DNA from 2 places in the Neobacillus sp. B24 genome. Region 2 is predicted to be linked to the other one. Evidence: a T-box and tRNA genes for the amino acid it is inferred to sense, from the RefSeq annotation. Region 2 holds a T-box; the other holds one or more tRNA genes.
What was found. The T-box of region 2 lies ahead of ACZ43M_RS20995 (valine--tRNA ligase). A T-box ahead of a tRNA ligase gene usually reads a tRNA of that ligase, here a tRNA-Val.

Region 1 (10,388 bases), 2.7 Mb from region 2:
GATTTTTGGCTTGAATCAGAACTATCGATTTTATAAAGCCAATACTTTAACTGATGAATACTTATTTCATTGATTTCACACCATTTGGATTGGGTTAGACCACTCGTCTTGTAAAGGGCGATCCTCCGCTCCCATTCTTTATACAATTCTAGATTATTTCTCTTGGACATAGAAAACCTCCTCAAACCTTGATTTGAAGAGATTATCTCACAGGTACTATATATGTTAATAGGTGGATTCTATTTGACGCTTACGGTGTCAAAGCAGGAAATCAGTTCCCAGCCATTGTTTCCATATTCATTAAGTCCTTTTTCGAATTCATCTTCATTCAGCTTCCCGCCGAAAAAGCCCCCCGGTTTAAACTTAATTGTTTTATATTCCCATCTTTCCATAAGCTTCCCCCATTTATCATGTATTACATATATTTTACAGTTTTGTACAAGTTATATAAAGCTAGAAGTTATGTGTTAAACATGAAAAGCATTTGAATTGTTTCTTTGTATTTTCGAAGAAAAAAAGGTTTTAGTAAATATTTACAGAATTTAATTTGTGAAGAAAAAATATATAGGAGGCGTTTTTAATGGCTGCTGCAGCACAGGGAATCTTGCAATGGACGTTCATCTCTGAATGTCCAATTCCAAATGATGTGAACGGAATTTTAGTCGATGGGGAAGTGGCGATTGCTGCTTATAAAACAATTCGCGATAGTGCAATCTTCACCAATAAAAGATTAATCGTAAGAGACGCTCAAGGGTTAACTGGAAAAAAGGTCGAGATTTATTCCCTGCCGTATTCTTCCATTAATATGTGGTCAACGGAAAACGCGGGTAGTTTTTTTGATGTGAATTCAGAGGTTGAATTATGGACGAGGGCTGGCCACATAAAAGTAAATCTAAAAAAGGGTGTTGATATTCGAAAGATTGACAAGCTTATTGCCAATGCAATCCTTTAACAAGATATAACTCCTAATTAGTTTAGGGAGCAGGGGAGACGGAGAATATGAAGCGTATGGGATTCGAACCACCAACAGAACACTATGATGAGCGAATAGTGGATATCGATGAGCAAATTTGCGAGTTAATCAAGAAACGGAAAGACCTCTCGAATAATAATCCTGGATTTCCAACCGAAAAACTTATTACAGAGTGGTCCCAAAAATATAGCTTAAATGAATTATTTTTAAATGGTGTGTTTGGACATTTTTATAATGAAGAGTTATTCAAACCGATTGTAGAACCAGAAGGATTTGTTAAAAATATTCCGATCTTGAAATCATTTGAAAGAGCTGATTTGTTTTACACGGTGACATTTGTCCGTCAATTTCAAAATGCCAGTGTGGTTCATCTTACCATTGATCGGGATGATACCGATGAAATGCCAGGAGCTTTTCGGGAACATCATCCTTGGTTTCACCTTTCCATAGATGACGGTGAAGGGACAGATTACGACTGCCGAAATGAAGGCGGGGGCGGTTCAGGTGGGCATACATCCTATACTTATATCATATCACCACCTATTCCAGACGATTTTTCTAACATAAAATTTGTCTTTAAGGAAAGTAAAACTCCATTTAAAGCAAAGCCGACAGGGTTTGAATTCACCATAAAAATGGACGACTAATGGATAGTGCCATAGGGATAGGCTACAAGTAGAAGTGTTAGCGCACTTCTCTTTTTTATTTAATATCTTTTTTTTATTCTTACTTCTCTTTTGGTTTTATTACAATTCGTGGCAAGCTATTTCCTGTCACAGAAATTTGAAATTAAATTGATTGATATGATGTTTTATGTTGGAGTATTCACTACTGCCATATCGCTTTATTTCACTAGTGAAGGGGGGATTGTTACTAATTATAGCGAAGCAGAGACAGCAAGCAGTTTTCAAGGTCTAAAAAGTAAACATACCTTTAAAAGAATAATTGCTTCATTAAACTTGAACTTTATAAACGTAGGGTCAATTTTATTTCCACTCATCGTTATAACAGTCAGCCTTTTTTATTGAAGGGCCTGAAGAGGAAGGGGTTCCTCTAAAGGATACCGGTCCTGTCGCAAATCCTCAAAATGTCATCGAAAATGTAGCCCAATTTGTATTGCAATTTATATCTGTTAACAAATAAGGGGAGAAATTTCTCTTAATTTAGAAATACCACTGAAAATCACTTGAATAGACGGACAGATTCCGACTATTGACTCAAAAAACATAAAAATGGCTGATTTTGCTTAGCTTAATCGGAAAAATTCCGCTTATATACCCCAAATCAGCCCTATTCTACAGTTTAACCGAAAAATTTCCGCTTATTATTATTAATACCAATGGTTACTCATTAAGGACCAGTAAAAAACGAGTGTCAATTTCATATGCAAATTGTAATTATTTGCTGTTGACATTTAGAGAAGAAGATTTATAATTAATGTATCTTTAATTCGAGATATTTAAATTCGAGGTAAAAGGTGAATCTATTTGATATTAGTTGAACTGACAAATCACCGAAGGAGTGTTCATAATGGTAACTTTATATATTTCACCTAGTTGTACTTCGTGCCGGAAGGCGAAAGCTTGGTTTGATGAACATCATATTCCTTACAAAGAAAGAAATATCCAACATGAAGGGCTTACATTGGATGAGATTAAGAATATTCTCCACTTAACAGAAGAGGGTACAGATGAAATTATCTCAACTAAGTCAAAAGTCTTTCAGGAGTTAAATATAAATATCGATTCTCTATCACTTCCAGAATTGTATACGATAATTGCAGAAAATCCTGGACTATTAAGGAAACCCTTAATTCTTGATGAAAAAAGATTAAAAGTTGGGTTTAATGAAGAAGAGATACGGAGCTTTTTACCGCGGAATATGCGTGTACTCCAACTTGATGAAGTCAATGGCTTAATGGAAGAAGCACAATAAATTCTGTGTGCCTGCCATATTTTTTTAAAACTACATCGAAAATAAGAATTGGAAGAAATACTATGAACATACATCCTAAATTTAATTTTTGGAGGAATATAAAATGAATCAACTGAAGGGCATACATCATGTAACAGCTATTACAAGCAGTGCAGAAAAGAACTATGAATTTTTCACTTATGTTTTAGGGATGCGTTTAGTTAAAAAAACAGTCAATCAAGATGATATTCAAACCTACCACCTTTTTTTTGCAGATGATAAAGGCAGCGCAGGTACAGACATGACTTTCTTTGATTTCCCTGGCATTCCGAAGGGTGTACACGGGACAAACGAAATTTCAAAGACATCTTTCCGTGTGCCAAGTGATGCTGCATTAGACTATTGGGTAAAACGTTTTGATCGTTTAGAAGTCAAACATACGGGGATCAAAGAACAATTTGGAAAGAAAACTCTTTCTTTTGTTGATTTTGATGATCAACAATACCAATTGATTTCAGATGAGGTCAATAAAGGAATAGAATCGGGTACACCTTGGCAAAAGGGGCCAATTCCACTTCAATTTGCCATTACTGGTTTAGGGCCCGTCTTTGTGCGAATTGCAAACTTCGATTACTTTAAAGAAATGCTGGAAAAAGTCCTACTGTTTAAAGAGACTGCTCAAGAAGGGTCATTCCATTTGTTTGAAGTAGGTGAAGGCGGCAATGGTGCCTCGGTTATTGTGGAATATAATGCGGTTCTTCCTGATGCCCGACAAGGATATGGAACGGTGCACCATGCGGCATTTCGAGTGGAGGATCGCTCTGTATTAGAAGAATGGATTGAACGGATGAGCAGTTTTGGATTCCATACATCTGGTTATGTCAATCGTCACTTCTTCGAGTCCTTGTACGCAAGAGTTGCTCCACAAATATTATTTGAGTTTGCCACAGATGGTCCTGGTTTCATGGGAGATGAACCTTATGAAACGCTAGGGGAAAAATTATCATTACCTCCATTTCTAGAGCCTAAGCGCGCAGAAATAGAAAAATACGTTCGCCCAATTGATACAGTGAGAAGTACAAAGGAATTCATTAAAGAATAAAACAAACCTGACTTAAATAAAGACGATCATTCTACGCTGAGGAATGATCGTCTTTCATTTTTTTAATTTTGAATAAATCAGTTGTTTAAGTTCGGTGATGACATTTTGAAAGGGATAGTGTTGTAGAAGCATAGCATGATGGAGCGAACTGCCATCAATGACGCCCCAGAAGATGAGAGAAAGTTCTTCCGGATTGCCTTTGCTCATTTTAGAATGGTTTACGATATCCTCCATTGTAGCGACTTGAAAGCCTTTTTGGGCAAAACATTCAAAAGCACTTTTTAGTATCAAGGCTTTTTAATTTTTTTTATAATTCTCAGAGACGATTGGCAATGATGCACCCCCTCAGATATTAATACTCATTCAAAATATTATATAAAAAGGTGTGATATGGCAATTAAATGAATAAGGTACTGCGAGCAGGTTGTTTTTTTTTGAGTTGGGAAAAATAAGAACCCTAAACTTTTTGATTTAGGATTCTGAGATACAAACATAATATATTTCACCCTTTCATTCGCTCGGGCAAATTTTGAATCGATTGAACCACTAAATCGAGCTTGGATTCAATCCGGTAAAGCAGATAAAGGGTCACGACGATGGGAAAGCCTACCTCGCTGACGAGTGGGATGAGTTGGTCCACGAATGTTTACTCCTTCCTTGAAAATTTATTAAAAAGGCCGGGTTCATTGACTGAATCCGGCCTCCGTTTCATTAAACAATCTCATATTCAACGATGTTGCGATCGACGACGCGAGCGCCTTTAGCCTCAACGTAGCGGCCGCTCGCTGATGTGAAGACATCTGCCGCGATGATTTGTTCCATTGCCTGCTTTACTGCTGCTTCGTCAATGGGTTCCTTTGGATTATCCAAGGAAAGGCGGGCTGTCTTGCCGAGCTCCGTGACAAACTGTAATTCTAGTGTTTTTGCCATTGTTTTCACCTCCTTTTCGATTCTTGCACCATCAGATCAGAGTACGGGGTGCACTAATGTTTACTTAAAGGATTAAGCAGTGACTATGGTGTTGTCGCTACGCTCCACTGTGTTTAGTGGATCATTGCATAATGTAGAAATCGCCATCGATGCTTGGAATAATTGATCCCCCGTAACTTCCTTTCTCACGTTACTAAACGTTTTAGACTTGTAGATTGTTTTACCCAAATCATCAAGGCCTACCTCAAACATCAAACGAAGCTTCGTGCCTTCCAAAATTGATTGTGCCATTGTTTCTCACCTCCTTTCACCCTCTATATACCGTTCTAAGGGTGAAAAGGACAGGGGGGGAGGAAATTTTTTAAAAAGCATTTAGGACACATCTGGATTGGCTTGAGTTACATTAGTACATTTACCGATACGTCGACGAACCGTGATACAACCCGTCGACAAAAAGAAAAATAAAAAGAAAATAAAAAAGAAAAATAACAACAATGGAAAGCATTTCAGCCAAGTAAATGCTTTTTTTGTTGAAACAGGGCAACAGGATTGGAAAAAAATACTCTTGGCTAACGACTCAAAACGTGATATTATTTTAAAGCTGACTCATGTGGAGAGCTGTCCGAGTGGCCGAAGGAGCACGATTGGAAATCGTGTATACGTTAATCGCGTATCAAGGGTTCAAATCCCTTGCTCTCCGCCATATGATAGTTTCATATATTCATCTTGGTCGAGCAGTTAGGACTTTTGGTTATAACATATTGGAGGATTAGCTCAGCTGGGAGAGCATCTGCCTTACAAGCAGAGGGTCGGCGGTTCGATCCCGTCATCCTCCACCATTAAATGCGCCCGTAGCTCAATTGGATAGAGCGTCTGACTACGGATCAGAAGGTTATGGGTTCGACTCCTGTCGGGCGCGCCATATATGTTCGGGAAGTAGCTCAGCTTGGTAGAGCACTTGGTTTGGGACCAAGGGGTCGCAGGTTCGAATCCTGTCTTCCCGACCAGTAAAATCACTGCCATCTTTACACTTTGCCGGTGTGGCGGAATTGGCAGACGCGCACGACTCAAAATCGTGTTCCGTAAGGAGTGTCGGTTCGACCCCGACCACCGGTATCATTTAAGACCAGAAAGCCAAAAAGGTCAATGCTCTGAAGCAATTCGAGCGTTGACCTTTTTTCATTTTAATAGACGAATACGATACTCTAATCGTGTAGACAACTATTTACGGTTATTAAGAAACAGAAGCCTTTGGTACAGCCTTAGATTCCTTTAAGAAAATCCAAGAGAAAACAATAAATGTGATAAAGGCAAAGACTCCATTATATAAAAATACTTGACGCATTCCGAGATAGTCACTAGCAACACCGCCAGCAATACTACCGATGATTCTAGCAAGTCCCAAACTAATTAAACCGTTAATTGTCTGTCCAGATGCCTTTAATTCCTTAGGCACTTCTTGATTAATAAAAATAGCCAGTGTTACGGATAATACGATAAAAATTACGCCATGGAACAATTGCATCGGCAGTACCATGAATGGATTATGTACCCAGTAAAGGAGCAGCCAGCGAATGCCCGCGAAGAATGCAGCTCCTAATAACACCACTGGAATACCAAATCATTGGGTAATTTTATGACCAAAAAGCAAGAATGGTATCTCACTTATTGCCGAAACAAGCATGGACCAGCCGAGCAAACTGTTATCTGCGCCTAATTGTTTGTATAAATAGGGAAAAAAGCGTAATAATAGCCAAGAGTCACCTGTATCATAAAATTAATCGTGATATACAGTAGCAGCTTTCGGTTTTTTAATAGTACTAGCAAAGAAACTTTGTTTTTACTAGTCTGGTGCCCCTTTATTTTAGGGAGTTTGGTACAAATTAAAAGTGTCAGAAGCATAATAACTGTAAATACAATAAAAATACTGTTTATATTTCTGCTTGCAATAATACCAAAAACAACAGACATCACGGCATATCCAATTGTTCCTGCCAATCGAATTGGGCCAAAATTCCATTTGGTTTTAGACAGATGTTCCAGGGTGATGGCATCGCTAATCGGGTTGATCGATGACTGAAAAAATGCAGTCAAGCATATTATGATCAATAAATAAAAATATTGATCAGATAGTGGAAATAACAATACCGAAATAGCACTTCCCAGGGTCAGCAATTGCAGGACTTTGTTTTTACTTTCTGACCGATCTCCGATGGTGCCCCAAATAGGTTGAGCAAGAATCGCAATTAAGGGGCCAAAGCTTAAAAGGGTAGCAATCGACGTCTGGCTTAATCCGATATCTTTTAAATAAACGGGCATAAATGTTCCATAAACGGCATTTCCCATATAGGAGATTGCGTACAAACCAAGAAATAATAGATACATATACGAAGATTTTTCTGCCATGACTTCACCTCAGGTGCCTTGTTTTAAAGTTAATTTTACATGGAAACTAGCAATTATTCTATGTGTTAATGAGTATAGGATGTAATTATCGTTTGAAAAAAGGGCGAATTTGACAATATACTGCAGGTTCGATATATTTTTCTTAGGTTAATAGGAAGATGAAGGATCGGAGGCTCACACAATTTTTTACGGCAATTGGGTGGGTCTCCTTTTTCTTTATAAGGAGAGATAATCGATGATGCAAACAGAATTTTCCTATCAAGGTAGTGATGGACTGGAAATTTATGCAGTGAAGTGGGGGGGAGAGAGCTCGGAAAAACCGAGAGCGATTGTTCAAATCTCCCACGGAATGGCAGAGCATGTAAAGCGGTATGATTCTTTTGCAAGAGTGCTAGTTTCACAAAATATATTTGTCTATGGAAATGACCATCGCGGCCATGGGATGACAGGGTCTAAGACAAACAGCATCGGGTATTTTGCCGATGAGGAAGGGTTTGAAAGGGTCGTGAACGATATGGAAGCGCTAACTTCCATCATTGAAAAAGAATATCCCGGCGTGCCGATCTTTTTATTCGGCCATAGTATGGGTTCGTTTTTATCGAGGCGGTACATTCAACTTTACGGAAACAGGCTTGCTGGCGTTATTCTTAGCGGTACAGGCGGGGATCCTGGAATCATAGGGAAAATCGGCAAGATGATAGCAGCGCGTGAGAAGAAAAAGAAGGGCAGCAGAACGCCGAGTCCATTAATGAACAAACTCACCTTTGGCAGCTATAATAAAGCGTTTAAACCAACCCGGACAGATTTCGATTGGCTCAGCAGAGATGAACAGGAAGTAGATATGTATATAGCTGATCCTTTATGCGGTGGTGTTTTTACTGCCGGATTTTACTATGACCTGCTCGAGGGTCTTGAAACGGTAAATAAACCTGAAAATATTATGGCGACACCGGCCAGTCTGCCGATTTTTCTCATTTCTGGCAGCAAGGATCCCGTTGGGGGAGACACGAAAGGGGTCCTTAAGTCCTTCCAGGCGTATAAGGCGGAAGGGATGCAAAATGTTACGTATAAATTTTATGAGGGTGCCCGCCATGAATTGCTGAATGAAACAAACAGGGAAGAAGTCCAAGACGATGTTATTCATTGGATTGATACCCATTTGAGATCAATAGGGTGACTGGGCACCATCCAAATCCATGTTAACTTTTATGGGGAACAAAAAGGCAAGCAACCTGGAAAGATTGCTTGCCTTTTGCTGATTTATTTCTGATTTCCGGTAGTTCCGTTGTTGCCATTGCTGCCGACTTTTACAGTGTTGGAGGATTTGTTACCCGCATTGTCAACGGCAATAACTTCGACCGTTTGGCCATTTTTTACTGGCTGGTCTAGAACGAAGGAAGTTTCACCCTTTACATATGGTTCTTCTGAAACACGTTCACCATCAACCTCAACATACCAGTAAGCCACACCACTTGTTTTATCCGAAACATCCACAGACACTGTTTTGCTGTCTGTGCCTAAGGTTGTTTTAAGTTTAGGAGATGTTACGTCAAGTTTTACTGGCAATGTAACGATTTGTGGTTTAGCACCTTCATAGTCAAGAGTTGCTGCTACCTGCAAGTAATATTGGCCTTCAGGAGCTCTCTTACCGTTAAGCATTGTACCATCCCAAGTCCAGTCAGAGAATAGGTAGTACATTGCGCCTCTTCCGCCATCATAGTAGTTTTTAGGTACTTCTACTTCTGAGGCAATTTCTTTTACTACCTTGCCATCAGTATTCACAACATTTAAATTAAATTTCTTTGCATTGCGAAGGAGAGATAAAATGTAAGTTGCCTCATCATTTGTCCCGTCACCATTTGGTGAAATGGCAATAAGATTTGGATTCAGGTTACCAGTTGCTTGATCAAATCCCAAGAAATCGTAGCTGCCGCCGCCAACAGGCGTTACAACTCCTGTGTATCCGTAGTAAGACATTGGATCCCAAGCAGGGGTGTCTACAATTGGTGCCGCATTCCAATCACCTTTAAAGCCAGCGTAAGGGACAACTAAGTCCGGATTTGAATCCGTTGGGTCCGTTAGTTTTACAAAACCTTCTAACCAATAACCATTCGTGAAATAGGATTTTAAATCTGCATCCCAGTCGCTAACATCAACAGTGACGTCAAATGATTTTGTTCCCTTTGCAGGTACTTCGATTGTACTGGTTGTCTTACCATTAACAGTTGCAACCTGCCCTAAATCAATTGCACCGAACATGTTAGGTGCTGAAACAAACACGCCACCGCCGTTAATAGGAGAATCTGTTTGTGCACTTGCATTGACATCATATGTTACAGCATTGTCAGAGTAGTTTTCTGCTGTAAGGGTAAATGTTACCGTATTGCCTTTAACCTCTTTAAGAGCTACTTTTGCTTCGCCAGTTTTTGAATCTGTCACCGTTACAGGCGTTGTTAATGCTGCATGAAGCTGCATTAACCCAGCTCCTTGACGGCGAGGAGATACTGGTGCTCCATCAAAATCAACTGGCTTCGCTGTATTTAATAGGAATTTCTTTGCAAGCTTTGCTCTTGCCGCCCCATTAAGACCAAATTCTTTATCAACTCGTTCTAAAACTAAGGCTGATCCACCGGACACGTGTGGAGCTGCCATTGATGTACCACTCATAATTTGGTATTCATCATGATTTGCAGTAGAGTAAATTTGTCCGCCTGGTGCTGTGACTTCTGGTTTGAAATCAAGGTTTGGTGTAATACCCCATGAACTGAAATCACTCATTTTGCCTGCTGCACTGTTCGGTACTGCAGTTTTTTCGCCACCGAAGGTAACTGTAACTTTTTGGCCTGCTTTAAGTGCTGCTGCAAAAGTATCTCCATCGGATTTCAACATGAATAATTGAGGAATGGTGATTTTAGCATCTGTTGCCATATTTACTGTTCCATCTGTGTTGTTGTAAACAATGACACCTGCTGCTCCAGCAGCCTGTGCATTCAATGCTTTCGTCACAAAATCTAATGTACCCCGTTGAATTAGTGCGAATTTGCCTGTCAAGTCCTTACCTGC
Region 2 (10,388 bases):
TCCACAGCCTTGGCAGTTCCAAGAGTATAATGCTGAAGAAAATGAGCCCGTCTGGCGCTACCAAGAAAGAAACGAAGGGCATAAGCAGGTTGAAGTTGAGGTAGTAGAGGAAATACAGGTTAAACATGAAACAGTAGAGGTTGAGGCTGAGGAAAGCTCGTCATCGTCTTCCTCTTCATCTGAAGCGGAACCAAAGCAAAAGAAGAAACTGTTTGCTGGCAAAAAGAAAAGCATGACACTGACAGAGTTTTTTGCCCGTAAGGACGAGGGCTCATCCCAAACCGTTTTAAAGGTATGTATCGTGCAAAAGGGCGATACCGTTGAAAGCCTTGCTGACCGCTATGATGTGTCCGTTCAAAACCTGCTCCGTGTAAACAATCTTGATCTGAATCAGGATGTATATGAAGGTCAAGTCCTATACGTACCGGCAGCCCTTGCCAAAAAATAATGTTTTTCAAGAGGATGAGCGGGTTTACTAGTAGACCTGCTCAACTTCTTTTTCCTGAAAGGATTGAGTTGTATGCGTGACTCCAATCGCCTTGATGCCCTATCTCCCATCCTGCAGCACTATCAGGTTGAGCCAAATTTTGTGGAGGATTATGGCAGTATTCAAAAAATATATTCGAACAAAGGCACTTTTGCTTTAAAAAAGATTCCTCCGACCATGGGGACTGATTTTATCCGTCATGTTCATTTTCTTTATCAAAAAGGCTTCAACCGCATTGTGCCGATATATCCCACAATGGACGGCAGGTACGCGGTGCTGCATGATAACTTCCTGTATTACCTGATGCCATGGTTATCCAACGACAGCGGGGGAAATCGGCAAGCCAGCCATCAATTGTTTCGTGAGCTTGCCAGGCTGCACACCCTATCAGCAAAAGAAATTACGATTAATAAAGAGGAGCGGGTCGAGCATTATGAAAAAACGATCCAGCAGCTTGAAAAGCATCAAGAATTCCTCGATGGGTTCATCGATGTTTGTGAAAAAAAGGCCTACATGTCACCATTCGAGTTGCTGTATTGCCTTTACTACAATGATATAAGTATGGCATTGCGATTTTCAAAGACTAAATTTGAAGAATGGTATGAAAATACGAAGGAAAATGAGAAAGCCCGGATGGTCGTGGTACACGGTAAGCTGTCCTCCGACCATTTTCTTTATGATGAAAGAGGGTACGGCTATTTTATTAATTTTGAAAATGCAAGTTACGGTTCCCCGATACACGATTTGCTGCCCTATGTATCTCGAGCATTAAATACCGGCCCGAAACGCAATGATGATGTGATTGATTGGGTATATCATTACTACAAATATTTTCCCTTTAAAGACGATGAAAAACTGCTATTCTACAGTTACTTGGCGCAACCGACCCAAATGATTCAAATAGTAGAAAAGTACTATCGGAAAAAACGGCCCAAGAATGAGTTGAAATTTGTCCGTCAGCTGCAGCACCGCTACTTTCATTTGAAAAATATCGAGTACGTCGTTTCAAAGATGAACGAGATTGAAAACCAGCGGAAGGCCGCTGAAGCACAAGCAAAAGAAGGAGCCCAGTAGCAGATGGATTTTTCCTGCGTAATGGGCTCCTTTAAATTATTTCAAAATAAATCGAAACAGCGATTAAGATGAAGAATGATAACAGTAACACATCAAACACAGTCGGTAAAAAAATCGTCCGTAGGAATTGAAAAATAATAAATGGGACAATCAATTGGCCGCTTATTTTCCGAAACGTTTTAAACCAGGGACGGTATTTATACTTGTGGAAATTCTTCACTGGACAACCTCCCCTTTTATCAGCTATTACCCATATTTTATGTATATTCGGGAATTGTGTGAATTCTCCCAAAATCGTGCATAGTATAAAAATAAATAAATTTGGTTATCATGTTGACGTCAAGCCCCTATTTTGGGTAGTATAACTATATAATTTAAAAACAAAGCATTGACAGGGAAGAGTACGGTGTCAGCCGGCTTAAAGAGAGGGAAATCATCAGCTGGAAGATTTCCTAAGCGGACTATCGGAATGTCACCCAAGAGCTTCTTCTGCGAACGGATAATTGATCCTGGTAGTGGAAGACGGACCGAATCCGTTATCGATTTAAGTGCCAATCCTATTTTTGGATTGGAAAAAAGGTGGTACCGCGAAGCAAACTCCATTCGTCCTTTTATGACGAATGGGGTTTTTTGTTTTTCCAGACAGAAAAAAGGAGGCAAATTCGATGGAAACAAAAGAAATTACGATGCCAACCAAATACGACCCGCAAACAATCGAAAAAGGGCGTTATGATTGGTGGCTGCAAGGCAAATATTTTGAGGCGAAGGATGACGAGGGAAAACAGCCATACACCATTGTAATCCCGCCGCCAAACGTAACAGGTAAGCTGCATTTAGGCCATGCCTGGGACACAACTTTACAAGATATTATTACCCGCATGAAGCGGATGCAGGGCTATGATGTTCTATGGCTGCCGGGAATGGATCATGCCGGGATTGCTACACAGGCAAAGGTTGAAGAAAAACTTCGCAGTGAAGGCAAAAGCCGTTATGACCTTGGCCGGGAGAAGTTTGTTGAGGAAACATGGAGATGGAAGGAAGAGTATGCTTCCCATATCCGCCAGCAATGGGCTAAGCTTGGCCTTGGTCTTGACTACTCCCGCGAGCGTTTCACCTTAGATGAGGGATTATCAAAGGCGGTTCGTGAAGTTTTCGTTACCCTTTATAAAAAAGGACTCATCTACCGCGGTGAATACATTATCAACTGGGATCCATCAACAAAGACAGCATTATCGGATATTGAGGTTATTTATAAAGATGTACAAGGTGCTTTTTATCATTTGAAGTATCCGTTAGCTGACGGCTCAGGACATATCGAGGTTGCTACGACCCGTCCGGAGACGATGCTTGGTGATACAGCAGTTGCTGTTCATCCTGAAGATGAGCGTTACAAACATTTGATTGGAAAAACGGTTATCCTGCCAATTGTTGGCCGCGAAATTCCGATTGTTGCCGATGACTATGTTGACATGGAATTTGGTTCCGGGGCGGTAAAAATAACACCTGCCCATGATCCAAATGACTTTGAATTGGGCAACCGCCATAACCTTGAGCGCGTACTTGTTATGAACGAAGACGGCACTATGAACGAAAAGGCCGGCAAGTATCAAGGTTTGGACCGGTTCGAATGCCGTAAACAGATTGTTAAAGACCTTCAGGATCAAGGCGTTCTGTTTAAAATTGAAGACCATCTACATTCCGTTGGCCACTCCGAGCGCAGCGGTGCTGTAGTTGAGCCATATTTATCAACACAGTGGTTTGTAAAAATGCAGCCGCTCGCTGATGAAGCTATTGCACTACAAAGCAAAGAAAACAAAGTACACTTTGTTCCAGACCGTTTTGAGAAGACGTACCTTCACTGGATGGAAAACATACGCGACTGGTGTATATCTAGACAGTTGTGGTGGGGTCACCGGATTCCAGCTTGGTATCATAAAGAAACTGGTGAGGTTTATGTTGACCATCAGCCACCAGCGGATATCGAAAATTGGGAACAGGACAAAGACGTTCTCGATACATGGTTCAGCTCCGCGCTATGGCCATTTTCGACGATGGGCTGGCCTGATACAGAAGCAGTTGATTTCAAACGCCACTTCCCTACCGATGTTCTAGTTACCGGTTATGATATCATCTTCTTCTGGGTATCACGGATGATCTTCCAAAGCATCGAGTTTACCGGTGAGCGTCCATTCAAAGATGTTCTTATCCACGGTCTCGTTCGTGATGAACTGGGACGGAAAATGAGTAAGTCCCTTGGTAATGGTGTTGATCCGATGGAGGTTATCGATAAATATGGTGCTGATGCCCTGAGATATTTCCTATCTACAGGATCCTCTCCAGGTCAGGACTTACGTTATAGCACAGAAAAAGTTGAAGCAACCTGGAACTTTGCCAATAAAATTTGGAACGCTTCCCGTTTTGCGTTGATGAACATGAACGGCTTGACCTATGAAGAAATAGACTTTAGCGGTGAAAAGTCAGTAGCTGACAAGTGGATTTTAACCAGATTAAATGAAACGATTGAGCATGTAACAAAGCTTTCTGAACGCTATGAATTTGGTGAAGTGGGCCGTGCGCTGTACAACTTCATCTGGGATGACTTCTGTGACTGGTATATCGAAATGGCGAAGCTGCCGTTATATGGTGATGATGAAGCTGCCAAGAAAACAACCCGCTCCATTCTCGCCTACGTTTTAGATCAAACAATGCGCTTGCTGCATCCGTTTATGCCATTTATCACCGAAGAGATTTGGCAAAACCTGCCTCATTCAGGTGAGTCCATCACTGAGGCTAGCTGGCCAGTGGTAAATCCGGAATATATTGATGAAGAAGCAGCCCAGGAAATGAAGCTGTTGGTAGAAATGATCCGTTCCGTACGAAACATTCGTGCCGAAGTTAACACACCACTGAGCAAAAAAATCAAAATGCTTGTGAAAGCGAAGGATGAAAAAGTCCTTAAAACTATTGAAAAGAATCGCAGTTATATTGAGCGCTTCTGTAATCCGGAAGAGTTGCAAATGGGTACAAATATTGAGACACCAGAAAAGGCAATGACAGCAGTTATTACCGGATTGGAAATCATCCTTCCTCTCGAAGGTCTCATTAATATTGATGAAGAAATTGCCCGCCTTGAAAAAGAATGGGATAAACTAAACAAAGAAGTAGATAGAGTACAGAAGAAATTAAGCAACGAAGGCTTTATGAAAAAAGCACCTGACAGCGTTGTTGCTGAAGAACGTGCCAAGGAGAAAGACTATCTCGAAAAGCGCAGCATCGTTGAAGCACGAATTAATGAATTAAGAGGATAAAAAGAAGAGTGAGGCGAATCCGAAATCGGGTTCGTCTCCACTTTATGAAAAAGGGGGTAACAAAAATGTTTACTACATATCAGGAAGCCCTTGACTGGATTCATGGAAGGCTAAGGCTTGGCATTAAACCAGGGTTGAAACGAATGGAATGGATGATGGACAAGCTTGGCAACCCTGAATCCAAAATAAAGACAATCCATATTGGCGGGACAAACGGTAAGGGTTCGACGGTTACTTTCCTCCGTTCCATGCTTGAAGCAGGCGGTTATAATGTTGGAACCTTTACCTCGCCATATATTGAACAGTTTAACGAGCGAATCAGTGTAAATGGGAAACCCATTACAGACGAGGAAATCCTGGATTTAACCAATATTATCCGTCCATTGGCGGATGAACTTGAGGAGACTGAACTTGGCGGACCAACCGAGTTTGAGGTCATCACCGCAATGTCATTTTATTATTTTGCCAATAACAGCCTTGTCGATATCTTGCTTTATGAGGTTGGTTTGGGCGGAAGATTTGATTCGACGAACATTATTAACCCTTTAGCCTCCATTATCACGAATATCGGACTCGACCATACAAATATCCTTGGTAATACTTATGAAGAAATTGCGTTTGAAAAAGCGGGGATTATTAAGGAGAATACGCCAATTTTTACTGCTGTAAAGCACCCCGGGGCATTAAATGTGATCGAAGAACAAGCAGAAAAGATGCATGCACCCATCTACAAACTGAACCATGATTTTTCAATTAGCAGCCATCAATCGCTATCACATGGGGAGCGTTTTACTTTGCAGAATGAATTAGCCAAGTTGGAGCAGCTTGAAATTACAATGATCGGCCAGCATCAAACGGAAAATGCGTCACTCGCTGTAAGCACGGCACAGTATTTAACGGAGCATGGCGCAATTAATCTGAACGAGCAAGCTATTCGCACTGGCTTAAAACAAGCCTACTGGCCTGGAAGATTTGAAATCCTGTCTGAAAATCCTCTCGTTATTATTGATGGAGCCCATAATGATGAAGGAATTACTGCCTTGGTTGAGGAATTAACCAATCGTTATTGTGACCGAAACATTCAAATAGTATTTGCAGCCTTAAAAGATAAGAAATTGGATGAAATGATCGCTAATCTTGATAAAGTCGCCAGTCAAATCTCATTTGTCAGCTTTGATTTTCCAAGGGCAGCGAAAGCAGAAGACCTGTTGAAGATTAGCTCTTCACCTAATAAGCTTGCAGTCGATAACTGGCAGTCCTATATTCCGGAGGAAATACAAAGCCTTCAGCAAAATGATATTTTGGTCATCACAGGTTCTCTCTATTTCATTTCGGAGGCGAAGCCAATGGTTAGCAAATATTTAAAAAATATGACGGTTTCTTTATGACAGAATATTTAACTAATGCTAAAATGAAATTATCTTGAATTACTAATTTTTTGGAAGGGAGGTAGGCGTGATGGGAGTGAACCCAAATGTTCAAAAGACGATCTTTCTGTTATGGATTTTACTTGTTCCCACAGGTTTGTGGTTCGCCTTTCATGCCTATCCTCTTCAGTTTTCGGGAAATTGGCTGGAACTACTGGCGTTTCTGGTACTGACAGTCCTTGTTGCCACCATGCCAATCATCGTAAATAACATTCCTATTTTTCTCATACAATGGGTGGCACTTGCCACTTTTTTAGTATTTGGCTTATTTGCCGAAATGGTTATCACGCAAATTGCCGTTGTGGCATTGCTGATTAAATTACGTGTGCCCAAAGAGCAGTTTTTTCGTTTACCGCTCAATTCTACTATGTTCTTTGTAGTTTCATTTGTAAGCGGTGCAGCTTATTATTTGTTCGGAGGCCAACCTTCTCCACATTTGGCTTCGGATACAAAGTCTTTGTGGCTTGCTGTCTTGTATGCAGCCCTAAACTATTTTTTCAATCAAGTGATTGTTTCTTTTAATCTTTATTTTATCTATAAGCAAAAAGAGGCTTATTTCGGCAAGGATTTATTTGTTGAAACGGTTACAACTTTTATCACGTTCCCAGTTGGAATTGTCCTTTACATTCTATACAAACAGGTTGGTTTAATGGCAATTCTATTTGTGGGGGTTCCATTCGTCAGTTTATCGCTCATTTTTCAACTCTATTATTCTAGTCAAAGAATAAATGAGTATTTACAAAAAGCTGGAGAGATCGGCCACCAACTGGCAGAGCGCCTCCAGGTAGATGATGTTATCAATTTATTTATTCAAAAGCTGGGAGAAATGCTGCCGGTTGATTATGCTTATATTTTTGAAGTGGTTGGAGATGAACTTAAATTAAATCGCAGTATTGAGGCAGGTAACGGTACGTGTATGGACATGCCCCCTTTGAAAAAGGGAGAAGGTATTTGCGGAATGGTATGGGATACCCAAAAGTCTGAGATTTATTCTTCCAAGAAGGTTTGGCGACATAAGACCAAAGGTTATTTACCTATTGATTCTGAAGCCATTATTTGTGTCCCGATTATACGCAATAAAAAGGTGATTGGAATCTTACTGCTTGCTTCAAGAAGGAAACGGGCCTATGAGAAATACCAGCTTATGATTGTTGATATACTTTGCTCCTACTTTGCAGTCGCAATGGAAAACGCCAAGCATTATGAGCGGACTAAATACCAAAGTGAACGCTGTGCATTAACGAATCTATATAATTATCGCTATTTTGAGGAATTGTTGAATAAAGAATTTCAAAGACTTACTAGGTTTGAACATCGGATGCTATCATTAATCATCCTGGATATCGACCATTTTAAAAGCGTTAATGACACCTACGGCCATCAAAGCGGTAACGAAATCCTTTGCGATATTGCCAATCGTATTAATAAGTTGGTAGCAGCCCGCGGAACCGTTGCCCGTTACGGTGGCGAAGAATTTGTCGTTCTCCTTCCGGATGTTTCAAAAGAAGAAGCATATCAAATAGCAGAGCAAATCAGGCTATCGATTGCCAACTGGCCGTTTACGCTTTATCAATCATTAGACCAAGATACAATGAAGTTACAAGTTAAAGTAACAGTATCTATTGGAGTTGCAACTGCACCAGAAGACGCAGAGGATCCCCTAGCTCTAATTCGCCATGCTGACAGAGCACTATATGTTGGTGCTAAACGTGCTGGAAGAAATCGAGTGGCTGAGTATTCGCCGGGCTGAGAATCATAGTACAAGGGTGGTCTAACAATGGACTGCCTTTTTTCGTGTTCAAAATAACAAATTTAATCAAGAAAATTGAGACTGATAGAGAGAGCCATAATTATAATTATAATTATAATATACTTCATATTAAATTTTGTTAAAAAAATCCGATTGCGAAATCTGTCAAAATGGGTATAATCAAGATAGAATATGACAAATTTGCAGGTAAATAGTCACGAAATCGTAAACAGGTTTGAGTATTTCGTTTTAATTTATAGCTTGGCAGATTTTAAATTTCAAGGAGGAAATAGTCGGATGAAAAAACTATTTAACAAAAAAATGAAGTTATTAAAAAGTCAGAAAGGTTTAACACTGATTGAATTATTGGTAGTAATCGTAATTTTGGGGATTATTGCAGCTGTTGCGATTCCTATGATTTCATCACAAACTCAAAAGGCGCAAGATAGTGCTGCTTCTCAAACAAATGCGATAGTTAAAGATGCTGTCCAACGTTATGTTGCTACTGATTCAGCTTATGATGGTAGTTCGGCTGTCAAAATGGCCACACTAGTGCCTAATTATATACAAGAAACACCTACATGTCCAACTGGCTATACAACTGCTGGTGTAGATACCGATTTAAAATCAACAAATTTTTGTACAGAGAATTAAAATTTTTTTAAAGCTGTCGCGTCATTTATGGCGGCGACAGCTTTTTTCATAATGAATGATTTTCATAGAAGGGAAGACTCTTATTGATCCTTATTGATATTCTTGTATTAATTTATGGGCTTGTACTCGGAAGCTTTTTTAATGTCGTTGCCATTCGTCTGTTGAAAAAAGAATCACTTGCCTTCCCGCCTTCACATTGTACTCATTGTAACCATCAATTACATGTCCTAGATTTAATTCCTGTTTTTAGCTACGTTATTTTAAATGGAAAATGTCGTTATTGTAAAGTTCCGATTTCGCAGCTATATCCCTTTGGTGAACTATTAACGGCCATTTCCATTTTCTTTGTTTATAAAACAATTGGTGTGTCACTTGAATTAATCCCTGGACTGTTATTAACGATATTACTAACGATATCGGTATTAACAGATATTCGTGAACAGCTGATCCTGGACGTTGTAACATTACCAATGTTTGGATTATTAGTAATCAGCCGGTTATTTATTGGGACTGAACCATTTTGGTATTATTTACTTGGTGGGCTTGTTGGTTTTACCTTATTGTTAGTAATTGCAATTGTCAGTAAAGGAGGCATGGGCGGAGGAGATATTAAATTATATGCTGCAATTGGTGTTGCCCTAGGAGCTCCGCTGACAGTAATGAGTCTCGTCCTTGCGTCCTTTGTTGGAGCAATTGTCGGCATTATTTTAATGCTTACTGGAAGATTAAAACGCGGCCAGCCAATTGCATTTGGGCCTTTTATCATGGTTGGTGCTTTAATAAGTTATATTTATGGAAGTGACATTTGGAACTGGTACATCAGTATTTTTGTATAACAATACATCTTAGGAACATCAAAAGGAATACTAACCGTTTGAGGTGAACAGATTGTTTAAAAAAACTAAATTCTCCGGGATTGATTTTCATGAGAAATCTATCTCTTTCGCAACGGTTACAATAGAAAGAGGATTACCGGTCATACAAGAAGTTGGACAATTAGAATTAAATGAAAACATTATTGTAGGTGGACGCGTGGAACAAAGTAACATGGTGATTGGTACCTTTAAAGCAGCTTTGGACAAAGGGGGACTTTCCAAAAATGTTCATTTGACAATTCCAACCACTAATATTCTTGTACGGAAAATTACCTCTTTGCCTGATATTGGTGAACACGAATTAGGTAAAATATTGCATTTTCAAATTGGTGAGAGCATCCATTTGCCATTTGAAAATCCAATTTATGATTTTGTCAAAATTGGATCAATTGTCCCCAGCGCCATGAAGAAGAATAAAGGTGACCATTTGGGCATTGATAAAGAGGCCGAAGAACTATCATTGGATGAATTGGCGAAAGGGATAGAAGAACATATTGAAGGCCCTAAAAGTGAAATTTTACTTTTTGCCACGTCTAAAACATTGTCACAGGATTTATTGGATGTCTGCACTTCGGCAGGCCTTAAACCGATTACGGCTGAAATTCGAGCATTGGCTCTTCAGCGTTTACTTTTACATGTCCATCCAGACTGGTTGAAAGAAACAGAAATGGTCATTGATGTATCAGAAAAGTCGATAGATATCCATATTTTTAAGCAAGGACGGATTGAATTCTCAAGGATGATGTCTATTAATCGAAATGAATATTTGCGTCCGGCAGATAATTCCTTGGATGAGATATTGTTGTTCCAGGA

Region 1: it has a tRNA-Val gene. The T-box ahead of ACZ43M_RS20995 (valine--tRNA ligase) is inferred to sense a tRNA for this amino acid. The anticodon was not compared.

Annotation. Positions count from the first base shown of each region.
Region 1 is NZ_AP035777.1:1,530,770-1,541,157, forward strand. It holds gene tnpA (IS66 family insertion sequence element accessory protein TnpA) at 1-170, opposite strand, end outside; gene ACZ43M_RS07630 (DUF4177 domain-containing protein) at 240-392, opposite strand; gene ACZ43M_RS07635 (PH domain-containing protein) at 581-952, shown strand; gene ACZ43M_RS07640 (hypothetical protein) at 1,000-1,620, shown strand; gene spxA (transcriptional regulator SpxA) at 2,504-2,908, shown strand; gene ACZ43M_RS07650 (ring-cleaving dioxygenase) at 3,012-3,989, shown strand; gene ACZ43M_RS07655 (helix-turn-helix domain-containing protein) at 4,044-4,280, opposite strand; gene ACZ43M_RS07660 (YvrJ family protein) at 4,492-4,629, opposite strand; gene ACZ43M_RS07665 (DUF2922 domain-containing protein) at 4,701-4,919, opposite strand; gene ACZ43M_RS07670 (DUF1659 domain-containing protein) at 4,992-5,210, opposite strand; tRNA gene ACZ43M_RS07675 (tRNA-Ser) at 5,532-5,622, shown strand; tRNA gene ACZ43M_RS07680 (tRNA-Val) at 5,683-5,758, shown strand; tRNA gene ACZ43M_RS07685 (tRNA-Arg) at 5,765-5,841, shown strand; tRNA gene ACZ43M_RS07690 (tRNA-Pro) at 5,850-5,926, shown strand; tRNA gene ACZ43M_RS07695 (tRNA-Leu) at 5,954-6,035, shown strand; gene ACZ43M_RS07700 (MFS transporter) at 6,154-6,525, opposite strand; gene ACZ43M_RS07705 (MFS transporter) at 6,633-7,325, opposite strand; gene ACZ43M_RS07710 (alpha/beta hydrolase) at 7,561-8,502, shown strand; gene ACZ43M_RS07715 (S8 family serine peptidase) at 8,586-10,388, opposite strand, start outside.
Region 2 is NZ_AP035777.1:4,211,598-4,221,985, reverse strand. It holds gene spoVID (stage VI sporulation protein D) at 1-448, shown strand, start outside; gene ysxE (spore coat protein YsxE) at 521-1,561, shown strand; gene ACZ43M_RS21000 (hypothetical protein) at 1,593-1,781, opposite strand; T-box leader at 1,941-2,175, shown strand; gene ACZ43M_RS20995 (valine--tRNA ligase) at 2,227-4,869, shown strand; gene ACZ43M_RS20990 (bifunctional folylpolyglutamate synthase/dihydrofolate synthase) at 4,935-6,257, shown strand; gene ACZ43M_RS20985 (sensor domain-containing diguanylate cyclase) at 6,328-8,046, shown strand; gene ACZ43M_RS20980 (type II secretion system protein) at 8,344-8,700, shown strand; gene ACZ43M_RS20975 (prepilin peptidase) at 8,784-9,536, shown strand; gene pilM (type IV pilus biogenesis protein PilM) at 9,589-10,388, shown strand, end outside.